2 regions of the Thioalkalivibrio sp. ALJ15 genome follow, and region 2 is predicted to be linked to the other one. Evidence: predicted binding sites of a transcription regulator. Region 2 holds the regulator's gene; the other holds the start of a gene.
The links. Region 2 encodes FliA, which starts transcription of late flagellar genes. Its sites were predicted from a motif close to GCTAAAGTTNNNNNNNNNNCNGCCGATA; they were not measured.
Positions count from the first base shown of each region.

Region 1: flgM (flagellar biosynthesis anti-sigma factor FlgM) is a predicted target of FliA. The motif match lies at 1,392-1,419, and genes of this name have one in related genera.

Region 1 covers NZ_KB912057.1:105,671-108,984, forward strand. Annotated here, with positions in the region: gene G015_RS0104120 (chemotaxis protein) at 1-348, opposite strand, end outside; gene flgA (flagellar basal body P-ring formation chaperone FlgA) at 592-1,326, shown strand; gene flgM (flagellar biosynthesis anti-sigma factor FlgM) at 1,458-1,772, shown strand; gene G015_RS0104135 (flagella synthesis protein FlgN) at 1,786-2,271, shown strand; gene G015_RS0104140 (flagellar brake protein) at 2,390-3,106, shown strand; tRNA gene G015_RS0104145 (tRNA-Pro) at 3,205-3,281, opposite strand.
Region 2 covers NZ_KB912059.1:406,368-409,681, forward strand. Annotated here, with positions in the region: gene G015_RS0111130 (protein phosphatase CheZ) at 1-681, opposite strand, end outside; gene cheY (chemotaxis response regulator CheY) at 784-1,164, opposite strand; gene G015_RS0111140 (RNA polymerase sigma factor FliA) at 1,224-1,985, opposite strand; gene G015_RS0111145 (MinD/ParA family protein) at 1,982-2,806, opposite strand; gene flhF (flagellar biosynthesis protein FlhF) at 2,793-3,314, opposite strand, start outside.

The DNA.
Region 1 (3,314 bases), on a different contig from region 2:
AACGTTGACGATCCGGTCGACCGCGGACACCCAGAACCCCTGTACCGACCGGTTGAACTCGGTCACCACCACCTTGTGGTCGCCCGTTTCGCCCACGGCGGTACGCAGCCCCATCGCGCGCGCCAGATCGATGATGGGGACGGTTCCGCCACGCAGGGTAGCCACACCACGCACCACACTCAGCGATCCGGGAATCTGCCGCAGCGGCGGCGACGGGATCACCTCGCGCACCTTGAATACGTTGATACCGAAAGTCTGCGAGCTCCCCAAATGAAACAGGAGCAGCTCCATACGGTTCTGCCCCACCAGCTGGGTGCGCTGATTCACATCGTCAATGAATTGACTCATTGTCCTGCTCTCCCCCTCGCCCAGCGGCCAGCCACCTCGACTCGCCGGCCCCAGTGTGCACCCCGCAGACCGACGCTGTCATGCCACAAACCGCCGTCGCATGCCGATTGCACGCGTTCTAGACCCGATAACGGCCGGCCGCTGTGACTCTTGAGGGTACGCTCCTGATTGCCTGGCATGTTTTCTGCTTGCACGTCTCTGCAAACCTCTCGAGTCCTGACAAGCCGACGCGCATCCAGACCAATGAACCAGTCAGCACGCAAACCTTCCATTCGCTCCTGGTGGCTTTCGGCCGCCATGGGCGTCGTTCTGGCCCTGGTCTCCATTGCGGCACAGGCCGAGATCGAGGCAGTGGAAAACATCCGCCTGGCGGCGGAGCGCTTCATCCAGGAGGAGTTGAACCTCACACCAGGCGACGAAGCGGTAGAGATTCAGATCGGCCGGCTGGACAACCGCCTGCGCCTGGCCCGATGCAGCGAGGCACTGGAGACCCGGTTCCCGCCCGGCGGGCGACGCGATGGCAATACGGCGGTACAGGTTCAGTGCGAGACCCCCGTCAGCTGGTCGATCTATGTGCCAGTCACGGTCGAGCGCTACGCCGAGGTGCTGGTCGCCAGCCGCAGCCTGCGACGCCAGCACACGATCCTCCCCGGCGATCTGCGCACCAAGCGAATTCAGACCTCTCGCCATGCGGGGAGCTATTTCGAGAACAAGGGCGAACTGGTGGGGCTGCAGACCCGGCGCAACATCCGGCCCGGTCAGATCCTGGGCCAGCAGCACGTCACCCAGCGCGAGGTGGTCAGCCGCGGCCAGCGCGTCACCATCCTGGCCGAGAACGGCTCGGTGGTGATCCGCATGCAGGGCGAGGCGCTGGAGAATGGCATCCTGGGCGATCGCATCCGCGTGAAGAACACCTCGTCCGGACGCGTCGTGGAAGGCGAGGTGCTCGAGTCCGGACATGTACGCGTTGCCCTGTAGAATGGCGGTGTGTCTCGTCACCATCCACAAACTGTGAAGCGAATCGAAAATTCACAGCTCAAGGGGCTACAGTTTCAGCCGGTGCTGCCGCTAACCCCTGCAGTAGAATTGCAAAAACAGGAAACCGAATAATGGATATCAAAGGCCCGAACTCCCCCGGCCTGCGCCCGGATGGCAACAGCTCGAGCGTGAAGGGCCGCGATGAGACCTCTCGCCCCGACGCAGGCGCCCAGGGCAATGCATCCTCACCCGTACGTCAGGATGACTCTGTCACCCTGACCGGCGCGGCGCAGGCAATGAACGCCGCCTCCGGGGCCGCCAGCAACGCCCCGTTCGACGAGGCGCGAGTCGCCGAGCTGCGCGAGGCCATCTCCAACGGTCAGTACCCGGTAGACAACGAACAGCTAGCCGATCGCATGATCGAGCTGGAAAGCCTGTTGCGCTAACAGAGACCCGACGATGTCGCCCGAACAACGCCACGCCTTCCTCCGCTCGCTGGAGGCCTCGATTCGGCTGAGCCACCAGATGGAGGACATCCTGCTGCAGGAGACCCGGGCGGTGGAATCACGGGCCGCCGAGACCCTGCGCGAAGTCGTGGCCCAGAAGCAGACGCTACTGCAGGAACTCGAAACCGAAAGCCGGCGACAGCGCGAGACGATCGAGGCCGCCGGCGAAACGTATACGCCCGAGGGACTTGCACGGCTGTTCGGTCGGCTCGAGGGAGGCGCCGAGCTGGACGACCACTGGCAGGCGCTACGCCGCTCGGTGGAGCGCTGCAATACCCTCAACCAGGGGAATGCCCGACTGATCGATCGCGACCGTCGTCGCGTGGAGATGTCCATCCAGATCCTGCGCGGCGAGGAACCCGGCCCGGCTCCCACCTACGACCCCTACGGCCGCACCCAGTCCGGCAGCCGTACCGGTCGGCGCATCACCCGCGCATGACCCGCGCGCGCTCTGCGCGACACCTCTCCGCCCTTCTCCGCCTCACACCCGGGGCTGGCATTCCGGACCGCTCGGCAGTACCGTGCGGCTTGGCCCAATAATTACAACAACGCCACGCATGGAAGAGACCGACTACATCGTCGACAAGCCGGAGCGGATTGCCGGCATCCTCAAGGATCTGGATCACAAGCTCACCCTCGTCAACGTCCGCCTCGACGACGATGGCCCGCTGTACAACTCCGCGCTGGTTCGCCTTGATTCCGGTGCACGCGAGCTCTTCCTCGACGAACTCACGCCCATCGAAGCGAATCGCCACGCCCAGGAAGGCACTGGCATGCGGGTATTCGCCAGCCTGCGCGGGGTGGCCGTACGCTTCTCCACCGCCGTCTCGCGCATCGAACGCGAGGACGCCGGGGCCCTTTACGTCTGCCCCTATCCCGAGACCCTGGAATATCTCCAGCGACGCGAGACCTTTCGCGTCCATATCCCGATCAGCGAGCGCCCGCGCGTCGAATTGCAGTACCGCGAATGGGAAGAGCCCGGTATCGGGGACCTGGCCGATCTTTCGGCCCAGGGGATGTGCGTGGAGGTACCACAAGACTGGGTCGAAACAATCGAGATCGGGACCCCGATGCGTTTCGAGAACCTGCTACTGCCCGAAGTTGGCGAACGCCTGGGCGGCGACCTGCGTCTGGCCAATCGCCGTCGCAGCCCGCGCGACGGATACGTGTATGCCGGCTTCCAGGTCACCGGCATGAACCAGTGGCTGGAGCGGCAGTTCAACATCGCCCTGCTGCACTATCAGCGCGAGGCGCGCCGGCGTTCGATGGAGTAACAGACGAGGCCAGTCTCTTCCCTCACTCCAGACACAAAAAAGGCCGCTCGATGCGGCCTCTTTTTTCACCTGAAGAATATCCTTCAAGTCGTTGAACTTGGTCGGGACGGCAGGATTTGAACCTGCGACCCTCTGCACCCCATGCAGATGCGCTACCAGACTGCGCTACGCCCCGAAGCCGCGAATCATATCCGATTCCCTGCCCCCA
Region 2 (3,314 bases):
TCCACGCCGATCGCCCTCACGCCGCTCGGCATCGTCATCCAGCGTCTTCTCCGCAGCCTCGACCGTCTCCATACGCCCGCTGGACAGCCGAATCAGCGTGACCAGGTTCTCCTCCAGGTCGGTCACGAGCTGAATCACGCGCCGGATCACCTGCCCGGTAATATCCTGGTAGCTCTGCGCCATCAGAACCTCCGACAGCAGGCGGCGCAGCTCTTCGGTATCGTCGTTGGCCTGAGCAAAAAACTCGTCCAGCTCACGAGCGAATTCCCGGAACTCGTCGACCGAGAGTTGCCGATTGCGAAAACGGGTCCACTTCGCCGTCAGTTGGCCGGCCTGCTGGCTGAACGATTCGGCAATGGGGAGACTCGTCTCGATCGCGGTCAGGGTCTCGTGCGCGGCCTTCTCGGTCATCGTGACCACATAATTGAGACGCTCGCGGGCATCCGGGATCTCGGCCTGGGTCAACTCGACCAGCCGCGAATCCCCCCGGAAGCTTTGCAAGGCCTCGTGCAGGTCGCGCGTAAGCTTTCCGAGCTCGTCGAAGAGTTCCCGGTCGTAGGGGCGCGCCAGATCCTGGATCAACGCGCGCGCGGCCACCTCATCCCCTGCCTCCAGAACCTGCACGAGCTCCCGCGCGCGAGCGATTTGCTGCTCACTGATCGATTGTTCTTGGTCTGTCATCCAAAGCCCCTTGCTCGCTCCCCATCCCGAACGTGATGACCGGGATCGATCCCCCGGCCATCCATTTGTCTGGACTAGGGGACTTCGACACCGAATCCCAAACTAGCCTTGGGATTCAATGCGTTCGAATATTTTGTCGATCTTTTCCTTGAGGGTTTCCGCAGTAAAGGGCTTCACCACGTAGCCGTTCACGCCCGCCTCGGCCGCCTCGACGATCTGATCCCGCTTGGCCTCCGCCGTCACCATCAGCACCGGCATCGTCTTCAGCTTCTCGTCGGCACGAACCGCCCGCAGCAGGTCGATGCCCGGCATATTGGGCATGTTCCAGTCGGTAATCAGAAAATCGAAGTCGCCGTTCTGGAGCATCGGCAATGCCGTGCTGCCGTCATCGGCCTCTTGGGTGTTGTTGAAGCCAAGATCACGCAACAGGTTCTTGATGATCCGTCGCATCGTGGAGAAGTCGTCCACGATGAGAATTTTCATTCCCTTGTCCACAGGTCACTCCGGGATAAATGATTCATATGAGTACTAGAGCTTGGCCTTCAGAATAACTGCAAAGCCTCGCCGTCTTCGAGCCAGGAGCCCAGGCGCGCGCGCAGTCGGATAACGGCCTGACTGCGGATCTGGCTGACGCGCGACTCGGTCACCCCGAGTACCGCGCCAATCTCGCGCAGGTTGAGCTCCTCGATGTAATAAAGCGACAACACCAGACGTTCGCGTTCGGGCAAATCGCCGAGCGCGGCGGCCAGCTCCTCGCGAAACTCCCCGGCCTCGATCGTGCGCGAGGGCGAGGCCTCCTGCCCCTCGATCACCCGGTCCGCATCACCATCGGTGCCGCCCAGATCATCCAGCGCGAACAGATGGGCGCCGGCATGGTCCTGCAGCATCGAGTAGTACTCGTCGATCGGGACCTCGAGTTCCTCGGCCACCTCGACCCCGCGCGCCGCACGTCCCTCCCTGGCCTCGACCGTCTGGATCGCCTCGGCGATCTTGCGGCTGTTGCGGTGCACCGATCTCGGGGTCCAGTCACTGCGGCGTAACTCGTCGATCATCGCGCCACGGATGCGAATCCCGGCGTAGGTCGCAAACGTCGCGCCCTGCCCGCCCTCGAATTGCCGCGCGGCCTCCAGCAGGCCAATCATGCCGGCCTGGATCAGGTCATCGACCTGGACCGAGGAAGGGAGGCGAGCCATCAGATGGTGCGCGATGCGGTGCACCAGCTCGATATGTTCCGCGACGCGCTGCTCGTGGCCGGCTGCGGCCACGTTCTCGTATCCGTGGAGGCGATTACGCGTCGCCATCATGCGCTCTGCAGCATCCGTTCGACGAAAAACCCGACACCACCATCGGCACCACGGGCCACCGGCCAGCGGTCGACCGCACGGGCGAGTTCGGTAAAGGCCTTGGCCGCCGGGCTGCCCGGATATTGCTGCACGACCGGTGCCCGTTTCTGGACGGCCTTGCGCAGATGCTCGTCCATCGGGATGTAACCGGCGAGATCCAGGATGACTTCCGGCAGGTAGTTGTCGCAAACCGTGGTGAGTTTCTGCAACAAGCGCTCGGCGCCCGCGCGGTCCTGGACCATGTTCGTGACCAGCCGGAAACGCCGCATGCCATGATCGCGATGCAGCACCTTGATCAAGGCATAGGCATCGGTGATGGACGCCGGCTCGTCGCAGACGACAACCAGGGTCTCCTGGACCGCCCGGCAGAAGGTCGTGACGGATTCCTGCAGGCCCGCTGCCGTATCCACCACCAGCACATCCAGCGGCTTGGAATAGGCGCTGAATGCCTGGATCAAACCGTTGTGCTCGAGCTGCGTGAGATTCGCCATCGCCGCGATCCCCGAGGCCGACGGGATGACCTTGATCCCCTCCGGGCCCTCGATCAGCACATCCTGGAGGTCGTTCACCTGTCCGGTCACCAGGTCATGCAGGGTGCGCTCGGGTCGCAGTCCGAGCAGCACATCGGCATTGGCCAGCCCCAGGTCGGCATCAAACAGCATGACCTCGCGGCCCAGCCGCGCGAGCGCCACGGACAGGTTGACCGACACATTGGTCTTGCCGACGCCGCCCTTGCCGGAGGCAACCGCAATGACCTTCAACGGCTGATTAGTGCGTGGCATAGCGTCCTTTCCCCACCGGATGGATCATCTCCAGAACGCCCGCATCCTGAGTACGGCGCGGCGACGGCGCATTGCGGCCGGCATTCGAGAACTCCGCCAGGCTTGCATCGGTCCATCGTTCATCGCGGGAGGATCGACGCGCGGGGCCGCGCTCTTCGCCGAGCGCCCGCCGGGTCAGATCGCCCGTCTCGACCCGGTGGAAGTCTTCGGCAATCCGCTGTCCATCGCTGACAAACGTGAGCCCAAGGTGTTGATCGAGCAATACCGACAACGTCTCCCCCAACTGTTCGGCTTCGTCGAGTTTGGTCAGCACCAGCGCCGATGGCTCCGTCTTCCGGAACGCATCCAGCACCCTTCGCAGCGCCGCCGCCTGAGTGGTCGCGGAGACGACCAGCCAGCTCTCGCGCCGGACATGGTCCGGCCAGCCGGCAAATAGCGACTCGTCGCCCACCGCGGAAGGTGCCTGCCCGGCGGTGTCGACCAGAATCAGATGCCCATCCTCTGCTCG